One region of the Janthinobacterium sp. PAMC25594 genome, then DNA from elsewhere that is predicted to be linked to it. Evidence: predicted binding sites of a transcription regulator. Region 1 holds the regulator's gene; each other region holds the start of a gene.
What was found. The regulator NrdR, encoded in region 1, represses ribonucleotide reductase genes. The targets are predictions, from matches to a motif close to CACNANATNTNGTG.
Positions count from the first base shown of each region.

Region 2: a site for NrdR is predicted at 1,278-1,291, ahead of KY494_RS21845 (ribonucleoside-diphosphate reductase subunit alpha). Genes of this name have one in related genera too.
Region 3: a site for NrdR is predicted at 2,328-2,341, ahead of KY494_RS06720 (ribonucleoside triphosphate reductase). Genes of this name have one in related genera too.

Region 1 is NZ_CP080377.1:2,259,901-2,264,929, reverse strand. It holds gene tolQ (protein TolQ) at 1-351, opposite strand, end outside; gene ybgC (tol-pal system-associated acyl-CoA thioesterase) at 399-800, opposite strand; ZMP/ZTP riboswitch at 1,110-1,233, shown strand; gene glyA (serine hydroxymethyltransferase) at 1,345-2,589, shown strand; gene nrdR (transcriptional regulator NrdR) at 2,733-3,197, shown strand; gene pilV (type IV pilus modification protein PilV) at 3,440-4,009, shown strand; gene KY494_RS10135 (PilW family protein) at 4,006-4,974, shown strand; gene KY494_RS10130 (PilX N-terminal domain-containing pilus assembly protein) at 4,987-5,029, shown strand, end outside.
Region 2 is NZ_CP080377.1:4,869,994-4,875,022, forward strand. It holds gene KY494_RS21835 (sigma 54-interacting transcriptional regulator) at 1-553, shown strand, start outside; gene ampD (1,6-anhydro-N-acetylmuramyl-L-alanine amidase AmpD) at 553-1,164, shown strand; gene KY494_RS21845 (ribonucleoside-diphosphate reductase subunit alpha) at 1,547-4,501, shown strand; gene KY494_RS21850 (ribonucleotide-diphosphate reductase subunit beta) at 4,620-5,029, shown strand, end outside.
Region 3 is NZ_CP080377.1:1,522,333-1,527,361, forward strand. It holds gene KY494_RS06705 (U32 family peptidase) at 1-526, opposite strand, end outside; gene KY494_RS06710 (peptidase U32 family protein) at 653-1,687, opposite strand; gene KY494_RS06715 (hypothetical protein) at 1,853-2,269, shown strand; gene KY494_RS06720 (ribonucleoside triphosphate reductase) at 2,388-4,136, shown strand; gene nrdD (anaerobic ribonucleoside-triphosphate reductase) at 4,133-4,333, shown strand; gene KY494_RS06730 (anaerobic ribonucleoside-triphosphate reductase activating protein) at 4,323-5,029, shown strand, end outside.

The DNA of each region.
Region 1 (5,029 bases):
GCGGCGTGCGCCGTCGAGCACGGCGCCCACGTCCAGCGCTTCGCGCGAACCGTACGATGCCTTGCCCTTGATGAATTCGCCCATGCCGGCATCGAAGATGCGGGCCAGCGCGCCGCTCTGGTCGCGGTTGCCGCTGGCGCTTTGATGCAGCGCATGCAGGTTGCCGCCGGCCCAGAAGCTGCGTTCAAATTCGATGGTCTGCTTGCGCGCTTGGCGCACGGCAAACATCTTGCGGAAAATGTAGGTCCAGCTGGTCAGGGAAATCAGCAGCAGCAGGGCCATGATCAGTTGCACGATCAAATGGGCATTGGAGATGAGCGCGAGGAAAGAAAGATCTTGTGTAACGTTCATTGGCTGGCAGTCTGTTGGGTGAATTGTCCGGGGGGTGGCGGTAGGGCTCAGGCGGCGCGCATGCGGGCCGCCACTGCATCAGGCACGGCGCGCGGGCGCAGTGTCGAGTCGACGCAGCCGATCTTGACGCGGGCCGTGTTCAGCAGGCGCTCGCCGCACCAGGCTTGTTGCAGGAAAACGATGGAGGCGCGCCCCATTTTTTCTATGCTTAAGGTTAATCTTACCGTGTCATCGAGCCTGGCTGGCGCATGATAGTCGGCGTTGACGCTTTTGACAACGAACATCGCGTCGTGCTGTTCCAGCAATTCCTGCTGGCCCACGTCGATGGCGCGCAGCCATTCGGTACGCGCGCGTTCGAAGAATTTCAGGTAATTTGCGTAATACACGATGCCGCCGGCGTCGGTGTCTTCATAGTAGACACGTACGTTCCAGGTAAAGACTGAAGGCATGTTTATTGCGCCAGTAGTGAGATTGAGCAACATTTTACGCGATTTTTCTTCTTGTGACTGTGGGCGCTTGCTGGAAAGCCATGCAAAAGCTGCATATAAGTTGCACCGCAGCATTGTAAATCCGGGGGGCGCAATGGCAAGCTTCGTAACATACGCTTACATGCCGCAGCCAGGTTTAAGTCCAGCTTAAGAGCCGCAGTCACGCTCCGGGGCGGCCTGTGGCCATGCCCGGGCTGCGCGCGGCGATTATAGCCGCACGGTTGCATTCCTTGCTCAATTTGGACACTTAACTTACAATTTGATTTCCATTACGTCTCACGTGACTGGCGAAAAGTCGGCGATCTGCCTGGATGGCGATCGGCAAACCGGCGAAAGGTGGGCACCCACCGGGAAACGTGAGATTTTTCATCAGCCGTTCGCCTGGGTAGCCACTATGGAAAAGCACGAAGAGGCTGCCTGTCCAATGTTGTTATTCACTTAACGCCGGCTCCCCTCATTCGATCCAACCTGCCAGTACAAGCACCCTCATACTTGGAGTTTTTACATGTTTGCAAAAGATCACACCCTCGCCAACGTCGATCCTGAATTGTTCGCCGTCATTCAAAAAGAGAACACGCGCCAGCACGACCACATCGAACTGATCGCGTCGGAGAACTACACGTCGCCAGCCGTAATGGAAGCGCAAGGCTCGCAGCTGACGAACAAGTACGCCGAAGGCTATCCGGGCAAGCGCTACTACGGCGGCTGCGAATACGTCGACGTGGCCGAGCAACTGGCCATCGACCGTGTGAAACAGCTGTTCGGCGCCGAATGCGCGAACGTGCAGCCGAACTCCGGCTCGCAGGCGAACCAGGGCGTGTTCTTTGCCATGTTGAAACCAGGCGACCTGATCATGGGCATGTCGCTGGCCGAAGGCGGCCACCTGACCCACGGCATGCCGCTGAACATGTCTGGCAAATGGTTTGACGTCGTGTCGTATGGCTTGACGGCGGAAGAAGACATCGACTACGAGGCGATGGAGCGTCTGGCCCGCGAACGCAAGCCAAAGCTGATCATCGCCGGCGCCTCGGCCTTCTCGAAAAAGATCGACTTCGAGCGTTTCGGCAAGATCGCCAAGGAAGTGGGCGCCTGGTTCATGGTCGACATGGCCCACTACGCCGGCCTGATCGCCGCCGGCCTGTACCCGAATCCGGTGCCGTTCGCCGACTTCGTCACCTCGACCACGCACAAATCGTTGCGCGGCCCCCGTGGCGGCATCATCCTGATGAAGGCCGAGCACGAAAAAGCCATCAACTCGGCCATCTTCCCCGGCATCCAGGGCGGCCCGCTGATGCACGTGATCGCCGGCAAGGCCGTTGCCTTCAAGGAAGCGCTGAGCCCGGAATTCGTCGAATACCAGAAGCAAGTGGTCAAGAACGCCGACGTGCTGGCGAAAACCCTGATCAAGCGCGGCCTGCGCATCGTTTCCGGCGGCACCGAATCGCACGTCATGCTGGTCGACCTGCGCGCCAAGAACCTGACGGGCAAGGAAGCCGAAGCCATCCTCGGTTCCGCGCACATCACCTGCAACAAGAACGGCATCCCGAACGACCCGCAAAAACCTTTCGTCACCTCGGGCATCCGCCTGGGCAGCCCGGCGATGACGACGCGCGGTTTCAAGGAAGCGCAAGCGGAAGAAGTGGGCAACCTGATCGCCGACGTGCTGGACAATCCGCATGACGCCGCCACCATCGAGCGCGTGAAAGCGGCCGTGAAAGTGCTGGCCGACGCGCACCCGGTGTACGCATAATTATTTGTCCAGAATGTGTCATACGGAGTAAGATTCTGTATGACACATTCCTTCGTGCCCCAGGGCGCCCGGAGTGATTCGGGCGCCCTTTGTACAAGGGCGGCGATTTCCCGTAATTATTACTATAAAGTTGTAGCCAGCCCATGAAATGTCCATTTTGCCAGCACGGCGACACCCAGGTTCTCGATACGCGCGTATCGGAGGAAGGGGATGCCATACGGCGCCGCCGCCGCTGCGGCAAATGCGACAAGCGGTTTACCACGTACGAGCGCATTGAACTTATCATGCCGGCCGTCGTCAAAAAGAATGGCAGCCGGACGGAGTTCGCTGCGGATAAGTTGCGCGGCAGTTTGATGCTGGCCTTGCGCAAGCGTCCCGTCGCGGCCGCCTCGGTGGATACGGCCATCGCCTCCATCCAGGAAAAGCTGCTGACCAGCGGCTTGCGCGAAGTCGATTCCGGCTATATCGGCGAACTCGTCATGCAGGAACTCAAGCGTCTGGACAAGATCGCCTACATCCGCTTCGCCTCCGTCTACAAGAATTTCGAAGACCTGGCCGAGTTCCAGGATGCGATCGCCGAAGTGGGACAGGCGCGCAGCAAGCCCTGACGTACACCTTCTTGTTCACCTTGTTGAAAACGGGGCCGCTCCTGCGCCCCGTGTTCACCACGCCAGCGTTCGCCTGGCAAGCGGTCTGATCAATCCCTACGCTGTTCTTCTCATCTTATCGCCGTGCTGTTTGCGCCAGCGCAGACCCGATTTTTTGCGCGCGCCTATCTTGTAGCTGGGCCGCCTGTTGTTGCGACTCTTTCTGCGGAAGGGAGTAGCGCATGCGCAATGGCGGTCGCACTATGTTTCCTGCCGGTGGCAGCAGCCTCGTCGAGGTGCTGGTGTCGTTGCTGCTGTTGGCGCTGGGCTTGCTGGGCGCCAGCATCCTGCAACTGCATTCCCTGCGCGCGCGCCACGAGTCGGCGCTATTGTCGGCGGGCGTGCAACTGGCCGCCGGCATGGCCGAGCGCATGCGCGCGAACAGCGTGCTCATGAATGGCCCCGATACGGGCAATCCCTACCTGAACGTGGCCTATGCGGCGGCGGACGACGCCGAGGCAGGCGGCGGCGCGCCCGACTGTTTTGGTACTGCCGCCTGCGGCGCGGCCGAACTGGCGCAATTCGACATCGCCGAATGGAAACAGCAACTGCATGCGGCCTTGCCCGGCGCGCGCCTGCATATCTGCCGTGATGCACCCGCCTGGGATGCCGCTGCGCAAGGCTTGCACTGGGCGTGCAGCGGCGGCAAGGGCGCGCCCATCGTCATCAAGCTGGGCTGGCGCGGCCGCTTGCCCGATGGCTCGCCCGCCGTGAATGGGGCAGGCGAGTCGCTGCCCAGGCTGGCATTCCAGTTGGGCGGAGGTGGCGCATGAACGGCGCCTTGTACCCGTATCGTGGCGTGAGCCTGGTCGAATTGCTGGTGGCCCTGTCGCTGGGCGCGCTATTGATGCTGGCCGCCAGTAGCGTGCTGCTGGCGGCCAGCGGCAGCTATGGCGACCAGTCCGCCAGCGCGCGCCTGGACGACAATGGCCGCTATGCGCTCGACACCATCGCCCGCGCCGTGCGCCAGACGGCGTATGTGAACTGGGACAGCAGCGCCGCGCCCGTCGCCCATGCCGCGCACGACAGCGCGAATATCGCGGGGCTCGACGCGCACAGCCTGGGCAAGAACAGCGAGGGCATCAGCGGCGCGTTGCCCGGCGCCCTGCATGGCAGCGACGTGCTGGCCCTGCGCTATTACGGCGCCGGCAAGGAGGAGGGAGGCGACGGTTCCGTGCTCAACTGCGCGGGCTTCGGCGTGGGCGCCGCGCAAACGGAGGCGCAGCGGGGCTGGAGCATTTTCTATGTGGCCCAGGGCGCCGATGGCGAAGGCGAACTGCGCTGCAAGTACCGTGGCGCGAACGGCTGGGGCGCGGACGCCGTCATCCGTGGCGTCGACGGTTTCCAGGTGCTGTATGGGCTCGACACGGATACGCCGCCCGACGGCGTGGCGAACCGCTATGTCAACGCCAGCGCGCTCGACGCCTACGACGCGGCGCTGGTGCTGGTGGGGGCCGACGCGGCCGCGCGCCAGCGCGATTTGCACAGCCGCACGCACTGGAAGCGCGTGGCCGGCGTGCGCGTGGCGCTGTTGCTGCATGGCGAGGCGGGCCAGGCGGACAAGATGGCGGAACTGGGACCGGCGCAGTTCGACCTGTTCGGCAAGGCGTATGCCGAGGCGCACGGCGCCGTCGACACGGGCGTGCGCATCGCGCGCGCGTCCCTGCCCGCCGCGACGCGCTCCCGGCTGCGGCAACTGCTGCAGACAAGCATCATGCTGCGCAACGGGCCGGCATAGGAGGGTGGCACGATGGCTGGCTTTTACTTGCCTCGTGCGCGCCACGGTGGCGCCA
Region 2 (5,029 bases), 2.6 Mb from region 1:
CGTGGCCGCCGGCACGTTTCGCCAGGATCTGTTTTACCGCCTCCAGGTGATCGAGCTGGCGCTGCCGCCGCTGCGCGAGCGGCGCGGCGATCTGCAGGTATTATGTGAGGTGATCCTGGCGCGTCTGGCGCCACGCCAGGCCGTGAGCCTGGCGCCGCCCGTGCTGGCGGCTCTGGCCGCGTATGCGTTTCCCGGCAATGTGCGCGAACTGGAAAACCTGCTGGAGCGGGCACTGGCCTTTGCCGACGGCGGCGTGATTGCCCTCGACGCGCTGGCCTTGCCGTGCGCGGCGGGCAGCATGCCGTTGCGGGCGGCGCCGGAACCGCCGGCCGCGCCGGAGCGGCAGCTGTGCCTGCCCGGCATGGCGGCATATGGCGTGCCGCCCGTCTTGCCGCTGGACATGTATTTACGCCAGGCCGAGCGCGACATGATCATGCAGGCGCTGCTGCAGGCGCGCTATCACCGCGCACGGGCGGCGCGCCAGCTGGGCCTGAGCGTGCGCCAGCTGCGTTACCGCATGCAGAAATTGACGATACAGGAAGCGCTACCTTGATGACAGCATGGACGATAGATGAAGACGGCTGGTGCGACGGCGCGCTGCGCTATGACTCGCCGTACCACGATGCGCGCCCGGACGGTGCGCAAGTCGATTTGCTGGTGATCCATAACATCAGCTTGCCGGGCGGCCACTTCGGCGGACCGCATGTGTCGGACTTGTTTACCGGCCGGGTAGACTATAATGCCGATCCTTCTTTCGCCGACCTGCGTGGCTTGCAGGTGTCGGCGCACTTTTTTGTGCGGCGCGATGGTGCGCTGTTGCAATATGTTTCTACTGATCAACGTGCCTGGCATGCCGGCGCGTCCATGTTCGAAGGACGCCCGCAGTGCAATGGCTATTCCATCGGTGTCGAAATGGAAGGCGCGGACGATGTGCCCTTCCAGCGGCGGCAATACCATGTGCTGGCGGCGCTGACGGCGGCACTGGTGGCGCGCTACGGGCTGTCCCAGGTGCGCGGCCACGAGCACATTGCGCCGGGGAGGAAGACGGATCCGGGGCCGTTTTTTGACTGGCATTTTTATCAAAAATGCTGGCTGGAAACTATGCGCGGGCAGCCTGCGTTAGCGCTTACTACGCGGGGATTGGGCTTTCCATCCGTGCCCTGAAAAGTCAACCGAAATCGTATATGAAAATACAAAAAATTACGCTGGCGGATGCCGGAAAACTATTGCATCGGCTTTCGATGGGCACTACAATTAGTGCATAACTTGGATTTAAAGACTATATGTAGTGCCATCACAGACGTTTTCAGAATTATTACCAAAGCTACCCTGTTTGTTGATATGGCAACGGGAACTGGCGTTTCATCACCCTTGATCGTGTTTCGCGCCAGCCGGGCTGTACAGGTTGGCCGTATGATTTTTGGCTGTATATTATTTACTATTTAGCAACAAATACCTGAAGAAACCCTGACCATCGGGCGTTCTATTCAACAACACACGCGGCAGCAAAACTGCAGGCTGACTTTAGCTGACAACGGGAGCTTCAATGCAATCACCACAAGATATTTCCATCCATCCAACGCCAGTATCGCCAGCGCCAGGCGCGGCCAATAGCGTGGCGAGCACGGGCGCGGCATTGGGCGACTATCGCATCATCCGTCGCAACGGCGCGGTGGTGGCATTTGAGCCTTCGAAGATCGCCATCGCCATGACCAAGGCGTTTTTGGCCGTTAACGGCGGCCAGGGCGCCGCTTCGGCACGCGTGCGCGAACTGGTGGAGCAACTGACCGACGGCGTCGTCGCCGCGCTGGTGCGCCGCCATCCGGGTGGCGGCACCTTCCATATCGAAGACGTGCAAGACCAGGTGGAACTGTCGCTGATGCGTTCGGGCGAGCACGACGTGGCGCGTGCCTACGTGCTGTACCGCGCCAAGCACATGGAAGAGCGCCGCTTGCAGAAGGAGGCGCTGGGCGCTTCCGCGCAAGTGACCGCCCCCCAACTGAACGTCACCGACAACGGCGTGCGCCGCCTGCTGGACATGCAGGAAGTGCGCGACCTGATCAACGCCGCCTGCGCCGGCCTGGAAAAGCACGTCGATGCCGACGCCATCCTGGCTGAAACCGTGAAAAACCTGTACGACGGCGTGCCCGTCGAAGAGCTGCACAAGTCGGCCATCCTGGCGGCGCGCGCGCTGATGGAAAAAGATCCGGCCTACAGCCAGGTCACGGCCCGCATCCTGCTGCACACGGTGCGCAAGGAAGTGTTCGGCAAGGAAGTGCCGCAAGCGGCCGCTGCCGCCGAGTACCTGACGTATTTCCCGCAATATATCGCCAAGGGCATCGCCAACGACCTGCTGAACCCGGTACTTGCCAGTTTCGACCTGGAACGCCTGGCCAAGGCCATCGTTGCCGACCGCGACTTGCAATTCGGCTACATCGGCCTGCAAACGCTGTATGACCGCTACTTCCTGCACATCCATGACGTGCGCATCGAAATGCCGCAGGCGTTCTACATGCGCGTGGCCATGGGCCTGTCGCTGAACGAGGCGGACCGCGAAGCGCGCACCATCGAGTTCTACAATCTGCTGTCCTCGTTCGACTTCATGAGCTCGACGCCGACCCTGTTCAACTCCGGTACCCTGCGTTCGCAACTGTCGTCGTGCTACCTGAGCACCGTCTCGGACGACCTGGAAGGCATCTACGACGCCATCAAGGACAACGCGCTGCTGGCCAAGTACGCCGGCGGCCTGGGTAACGACTGGACGCCAGTGCGCGCCCTGGGCGCCCACATCAAGGGCACCAACGGCAAGTCGCAAGGCGTGGTGCCGTTCCTGAAAGTGGTCAACGACACGGCCGTGGCAGTCAACCAGGGCGGCAAGCGCAAGGGCGCCGTCTGCGCCTACCTGGAAACCTGGCACATGGACATCGAGGAATTCCTCGACCTGCGCAAGAACACGGGCGACGACCGCCGCCGCACGCACGACATGAACACGGCGAACTGGATTCCCGACATGTTCATGAAGCGCGTCATGGAAAAAGGCGAGTGGACCCTGTTCTCGCCATCGGAAACGCCGGATTTGCACGACCTGGTCGGCAAGGCCTTTGAAAAGGCTTACCTGGGCTACGAAGCCAAGGCAGCCGCCGGCGAAATCCGCTCGTTCAAGAAGATCGCCGCGCTGGACCTGTGGCGCAAGATGCTGTCGATGCTGTTTGAAACGGGCCACCCATGGATCACGTTCAAGGATCCTTGCAACATCCGCAGCCCGCAGTCGCACGTCGGCGTCGTGCACAGCTCGAACCTGTGCACGGAAATCACGCTGAACACGGGCCCTGACGAAATCGCCGTCTGCAACCTCGGTTCCGTCAACATGCCGGCGCACATGAAGGAAGGCAAGCTCGATCACGTCAAGCTGGCCAAGACCGTGCGCACCGCCATGCGCATGCTCGACAACGTCATCGACATCAATTACTACGCGGTCGAGAAGGCGCGCAATTCGAACATGCGCCACCGTCCGGTCGGCATGGGCGTGATGGGCTTCCAGGATTGCCTGCACATGATGCGCATCCCGTTCGCCTCGGACGCAGCGGTCAGCTTCGCCGACACCTCGATGGAAGCCGTCTGCTACTACGCCTACCTGGCGTCGACGGAACTGGCCGAAGAGCGCGGCCGCTATGAATCGTATGCCGGTTCGCTGTGGGACCGCGGCATCCTGCCACAGGACTCGGTCAAACTGCTGGCCGAGGAGCGCGGCGGCTACCTGGAAGTCGATTCCTCGTCGGCCATGGACTGGACCCCGGTGCGCGAACGCATCGCCAAGTTCGGCATGCGCAACTCGAACTGCGTGGCGATCGCCCCGACGGCGACGATTTCGAACATCATCGGCGTGTCGGCCTGTATCGAGCCGACGTTCCAGAACCTGTATGTGAAATCGAACCTGTCGGGCGAATTCACCGAGATCAACGGCTACCTGGTGCGCGACCTGAAGGCGCGCGACCTGTGGGATGAAGTCATGATCTCCGACCTGAAGTACTTCGACGGTTCGCTGGTGAAGATCGACCGCATCCCGCAAGACTTGCGCGACATCTACGCCACCGCCTTTGAAGTGTCGCCAAGCTGGCTGGTGGAAGCGGCTTCGCGTCGCCAGAAGTGGATCGACCAGGCCCAGTCGCTGAACATCTACATGGCTGGCGCGTCGGGCAAGAAGCTCGACGAGACCTACAAGCTGGCATGGCTGCGTGGCCTGAAAACCACCTACTACCTGCGCACCATCGCCGCTACCCACATGGAGAAATCGACCTCCAAGACGGGTGCCCTGAACGCCGTGGCAGTCGATGGCGGCATGTCGGCCAGCGCCCAGAGCGCCCAGGCTGCGGTCCTGGCGGCAGCCGCTGCCGCCGTGGTGGCGCCCGTGGTGGCAGCTGCGGCGGACGACGCCGATGGCGAAGCCTGCTACCTGCGTCCGGGAGATGACGGCTTTGAGGAATGCGAAGCCTGCCAGTAAAATTTTAGTTGTCAGCCCAGTACTTCTGGGCTGATTCAATGTTGTTAATGTCCGCATTGTCCGATACAACGGGCCTGTTGCGGATCGCCGGCTCGCCGGCATGGAAAGGAAGAAGATTATGTCGTTGTCCTGGGATGATGAAACCACGTCGGCAGCTGTGCCGCGTCCGGCGCAGCAAGCGCCATTGGGAAATACCGAATTGAACCTGCCGGCCGGTGCCGAGCCGTCCGAAGCGAACGCCGAGCAAGTGGCGCGCCGCGTGAATGCCGACGACAAGCGCATCATCAACGGCAAGACGGACGTCAACCAGCTGGTGCCGTTCAAGTACAAGTGGGCGTGGGACAAATACCTGGCCGGCTGCGCCAACCACTGGATGCCGCAGGAAGTGAACATGCAGCGCGATATCGAGCTGTGGAAAAACCCGAACGGCCTGACGGACGACGAGCGCCGCCTGGTCAAGCGCAACCTGGGTTTCTTCGTGACGGCCGACTCGCTGGCCGCCAACAACATCGTGCTGGGCACCTACCG
Region 3 (5,029 bases), 740 kb from region 1:
AACAGCGCGCGGAAAACGCCAGCGGCATGCGGCCGTAGGCGAATACTTCCGTCTCCAGCCCTTCCGGTTTCTGGCGCTGCATTTCGGCCAGCGCCGTCTGCCCCATTTCCAGCGGCATCACCCAGCGCCGCGCACCGAGGCGCGCCAGCAGTTGCAGGCTGGGGCCATTGAACAGGTTCAAATGGGGGCCGGCGACGAAGGGCGCGCCCTTTTCCATGCAGTGCACGGCGCCCATGTCGTTGGCTTCGACCGTATAGCGGCCATTGCCCGTGATGCGGCGCAGGGTCGCCAGTTCGGCGCCCGCCTCGATCAGCGCCTGCGTCGACAGCACCACTTCCTTGCCGGCGGCGGCCAGCATGTCGGCGATATCGAGCCAGTCGGCCAGGCGCAGCTCATGCCGGCGCGAGCAGACGGTTTCGCCCAGGTAAACGATCTCGACGGCCGTGCCGGCGATCTGCTGGTAAAACTCGAAGACGGTGGCGCGCGGCCAGTAGTACAGCAAAGGGCCCAACGATAGTTTTAGCATGCCTTTTCCAGTATTTTTTAAGTTACAAAACCGTAGCGAGCGGCTCGCGGCGAGGCCGAGAAGCGCAGCCGTGCTCGAGCACGGTGAGCATCGCAGGCCGCGCCCCGGGACGCGCAGTAGGTTTTGCTATTTCCAGGAGCGGTGGTAGGCGCCTAAAGTGTGCTGCTGGCCCTCGGCCAGCTTGTCCATGGCCGCCATCCAGCCCGGCTTGACGGCGTAGCGTGCATTGCCTTCGCGGCAGGCGTCGATCGCCTCGCGCCACACGCGCGTCACCTGGGCCACGTAGGCGGGACTGCGCTGGCGCCCTTCGATTTTCACGGCGCGCACGCCCATGGCGATCAGTTGCGGCAGCAGCGCCAGGGTATTCAAGCTGGCCGGCTCCTCGATCGCGTAATACTGTTCGTCATTGACTTCGAAACGCCCCTTGCACAGGGTGGGATAGCTGGCGTTTTCACCGGGCGCGTAGCGGTCGATCAGCACGCCGTTCAGGCGCGACTCCAGACCGTTCGGCGTTTCCAGCCAGCGCACGGCCTTGGCCGGCGAGCACACGCCGTGCGTGTTCGGCGCCTCGCCCGTCGCATACGACGACAGCGCGCAGCGCCCTTCGACCATCACGCACAGGCTGCCGAAACCGAACACTTCGATCTCGACTTCCGTCTTGGCGATCAGTTGTTCCACCTGCGCCATCGACAGCACGCGTGGCAGCACGGCGCGGGCGATGCCGAAGTGTTCATGGTAAAAATTGATGGCTTCGTAGTTGGTGGCCGAGCCCTGCACGGACAGGTGCAGGCGCAGTTGCGGCTGGTGCTGGGCCGCGTAGGCCATCAGGCCCGGATCGGCGACGATCATGGCGTCGATGCCCGCTTGCGCGGCGCGGTCGATGGCGCTGCGCCACACGGCCCAGTTGTGCGGCTGCGGATAGGTATTCAGCGCCAGCAGCACCTTGCGTCCGTACTGGTGGGCGTAGCGCACGCCCTCGGCGATGGCCTTCTCGTCGAAATTGAGGCCGGCGAAATTACGCGCATTGGTGGCGTCGCGAAAGCCCAGGTAGACGGTATCGGCGCCATTGTCGACGGCCGCTTTCAAGGCAGGCAGGCTGCCGGCGGGGCAGACCAGTTCCAGCGGTCCGGCCACGCGGGTGGCGGTAGTTGATTCAAGCATCATGATGTTCACAGTCCCGTATCGGCTCAGGGTGCAGACTATAGCCCCGCCCATGCCGCCCAGTCCTTGACGCAGGTGAAGGAATGCATGCATGGCTGGCGCACCTTCCACTTGCTTGACCTGGCTGTAAAATGCCCCCCTTTTCTCCCTCTTCGATTGCCCGCCATGACCCGCAAACCGCTGCTGATTTTTCTTCTGACCCTGTTCCTCACCGCGCTGCAAGTACAGTGGGCCGGCCCGGCCGATGGCTATGACGCGGCGACCCTCTCCGTGCTGTCGCCGGAAGTGCTGGGCGCCTATCCGGGCGTGCTGCTGCTGTTCCTGCTGGCCGTGTTCGCGCGCCGCCAACTGCCGCTGCTGCGCCAGGCCGCCATCTGCACGGGCCTGCTGGCCATCTACTGGCTGCTGGCCAATTACGTCACGTTCGACGCGCGCGTGGCCAGCTGGAGCACCTATACGCCGCTGGAAATCTGGGCCCACGTGCTGCCCGCCTCCGTCGCCAGCATCGCCGCCTGCGGCGCCGCGTTCTTTTGCGCGAGCTGGCTGATCCTGCGCGAAACGCGCTGGAACAAAACCGGCTGAGGTGGTTTTTTCACCTGGATCAAGGATACGCGAATCGCTTGCACGCCACCTTTGACTGCACTACATTTAGTAGATAACCTTCATAAAAACACCGCATGTTGTGTTTATTGGAGGTTTCATGACAACGAATGCAGTTTCCCCCACACGCGGCCAGGTCGATGTCGCCGCGTCCATCAATGAATACCTGGAACGGCGCGACTGGCGCGTCAACGCCAACGCCAACCAGGGGTATTCCCTGGGTGGCCTGATCCTCAATGTCTCGGGCAAGGTCATCGCCAACTACTGGCTGGACCAGGTGTATCCGCCGGAAGTGGGCGCGGCGCACCGCGAAGCGGCGCTGCACATCCACGACCTCGACATGCTGGCCGGCTATTGCGCCGGCTGGTCGCTGCGTACCCTGCTGCATGAAGGCTTGAATGGCGTGCCGGGCAAGATCGAATCGGGCCCGCCGAAACACATGTCGAGCGCCATCGGCCAGATCGTCAATTTTCTCGGCACCCTGCAAAACGAATGGGCCGGCGCGCAGGCGTTCAGCTCCTTCGACACCTACATGGCACCCTACATCCGCAAGGACGGCCTGCGCTACGAAGACGTGCGCCAGTACATGCAGGAGCTGATATTCAACCTCAACGTGCCATCGCGCTGGGGCACGCAGACGCCGTTTACCAACCTCACGTTCGACTGGGTCTGCCCGGACGACCTGCGCGAGCAGATTCCCGTCATCGCCGGCCAGGAGATGGACTTCAGCTATGGCGAGCTGCAGGCCGAGATGGACATGATCAACCGCGCGTATATCGAGATCATGATGGCGGGCGACGCCAAGGGCCGCGTCTTCACCTTCCCCATCCCCACCTATAACATCACCGAGGATTTCGACTGGCATAGCGAGAATGCGGAACGCCTGTTCGAGATGACGGCCCGCTACGGCCTGCCCTACTTCCAGAATTTCATCAATTCGGAACTCAAGCCGAACATGATCCGCTCCATGTGCTGCCGCTTGCAACTGGACTTGCGCGAACTGCTGAAACGGGGCAATGGCCTGTTCGGTTCCGCCGAGCAGACGGGCTCCTTGGGCGTGGTGACCATCAACTGCGCGCGCCTGGGCCACCTGTGGCGCGGCGACGAAGCGGCGCTGCTGGCCGACCTGGACCGCCTGCTGGAGCTGGGCAAAGTCAGCCTGGAAATCAAGCGCCGCACCATCGAAGAACTGATGCAGCAAGGCCTGTTCCCCTACACGAAGCGCTACCTGGGCACCTTGCGCAATCACTTTTCCACCTTGGGCGTGAACGGCATCAACGAGATGATCCGCAATTTCAGCGGCGACGCTTACGACATCACGTCCGCCGAGGGCCATGCGCTGGCGATACGCCTGCTCGACCACGTGCGTGCCCGCATGGTGGCATTCCAGGAAGAGACGGGCCATATGTACAACCTGGAAGCGACGCCGGCCGAAGGCACGACGTACCGCTTTGCCCGCGAAGACCGCAAGCGCTATCCCGCCATCCTGCAGGCGGGTACCGTCGACAACCCGTATTACACGAACTCGTCGCAACTGCCCGTGGGCCACACGGACGATCCGTTCGAGGCGCTGGAATTGCAGGACGCACTGCAGCGCAAGTACACGGGCGGCACGGTGCTGCACCTGTACATGACGGAAGCGCTGTCGGACGCGAATGCCTGCCGCGAACTGGTCAAACGTGCCCTGAGCCGCTTTTCGCTGCCCTACATCACTGTCACCCCCACGTTTTCCATCTGCCCGCGCCACGGCTACCTGGCCGGCAAACATGAATTCTGCCCCACCTGCGACGCGGAACTGATCGCCCGCAAGCAAGCCCACCCTGCTCCATCACTTGAGGAAACGCCATGAATGCACGTCCCGACTTCACTCCCGCCATCACCCTGCTCGACACCGAACGCCAGCGCTGCGAAATCTGGACGCGCGTGATGGGCTACCACCGCCCCGTCGCCTCGTTCAACATCGGCAAGCAGGGCGAATTCCACGAGCGCCAGTATTTTACGCAAGCGAGCGCCCGGGTTGGCCAGCCCGCCTGCCATGGCGCTTGAACTGAAAGTAGGCGGCCTGACGCCCTTTTCCGCCACCGACTATCCGGGCAAGCTGGCGGCCGTGGTCTTCGTGCAGGGCTGCCCCTGGCGTTGCGGCTATTGCCACAATCCGCACCTGCAGGCACGCACGCCGGAGGGCGCCATGCCGTGGCAGGACGTATTGACCTGGCTGCGCCGCCGCGTCGGCCTGGTCGACGCCGTCGTCTTCAGCGGCGGCGAGGCGTGCATGGACCCGGCGCTGGCGCGCGCCATGCTGGACGTCAGGGAACTGGGTTTCGGCATCGGCCTGCACACGGCCTGCATCTATCCGCAGCGCCTGCAGGAAGTGCTGCCCCTGGTCGACTGGGTCGGCTTCGACATCAAGGCGCCGTTTGCCGACTATCGTCTTGTGACCCGCGTGGCCGGCAGCGGCGACCCGGCGCGCGCCTGCCTGGACGCCATCCTCGCCAGCGGCGTGGCCTACGAATGCCGCACCACCACCCATCCGGACCTGCTGCCCGATGCACAACTGCTGGCACTGGCCACCACCCTGGCCGCCAAAGGCGTCGACAACTACGTGCTGCAGCAGTTCCGCGCCGAAGGCTGTGCAGATGCGGCGCTGGCCGGCCGCCCCCTGCACGGCTATCCGTCGGCGAGCACGGTGGCGCAAATCGGCGCCATGTTTCCCCGTTTTACATTCCGTAATCATGGCAGTTG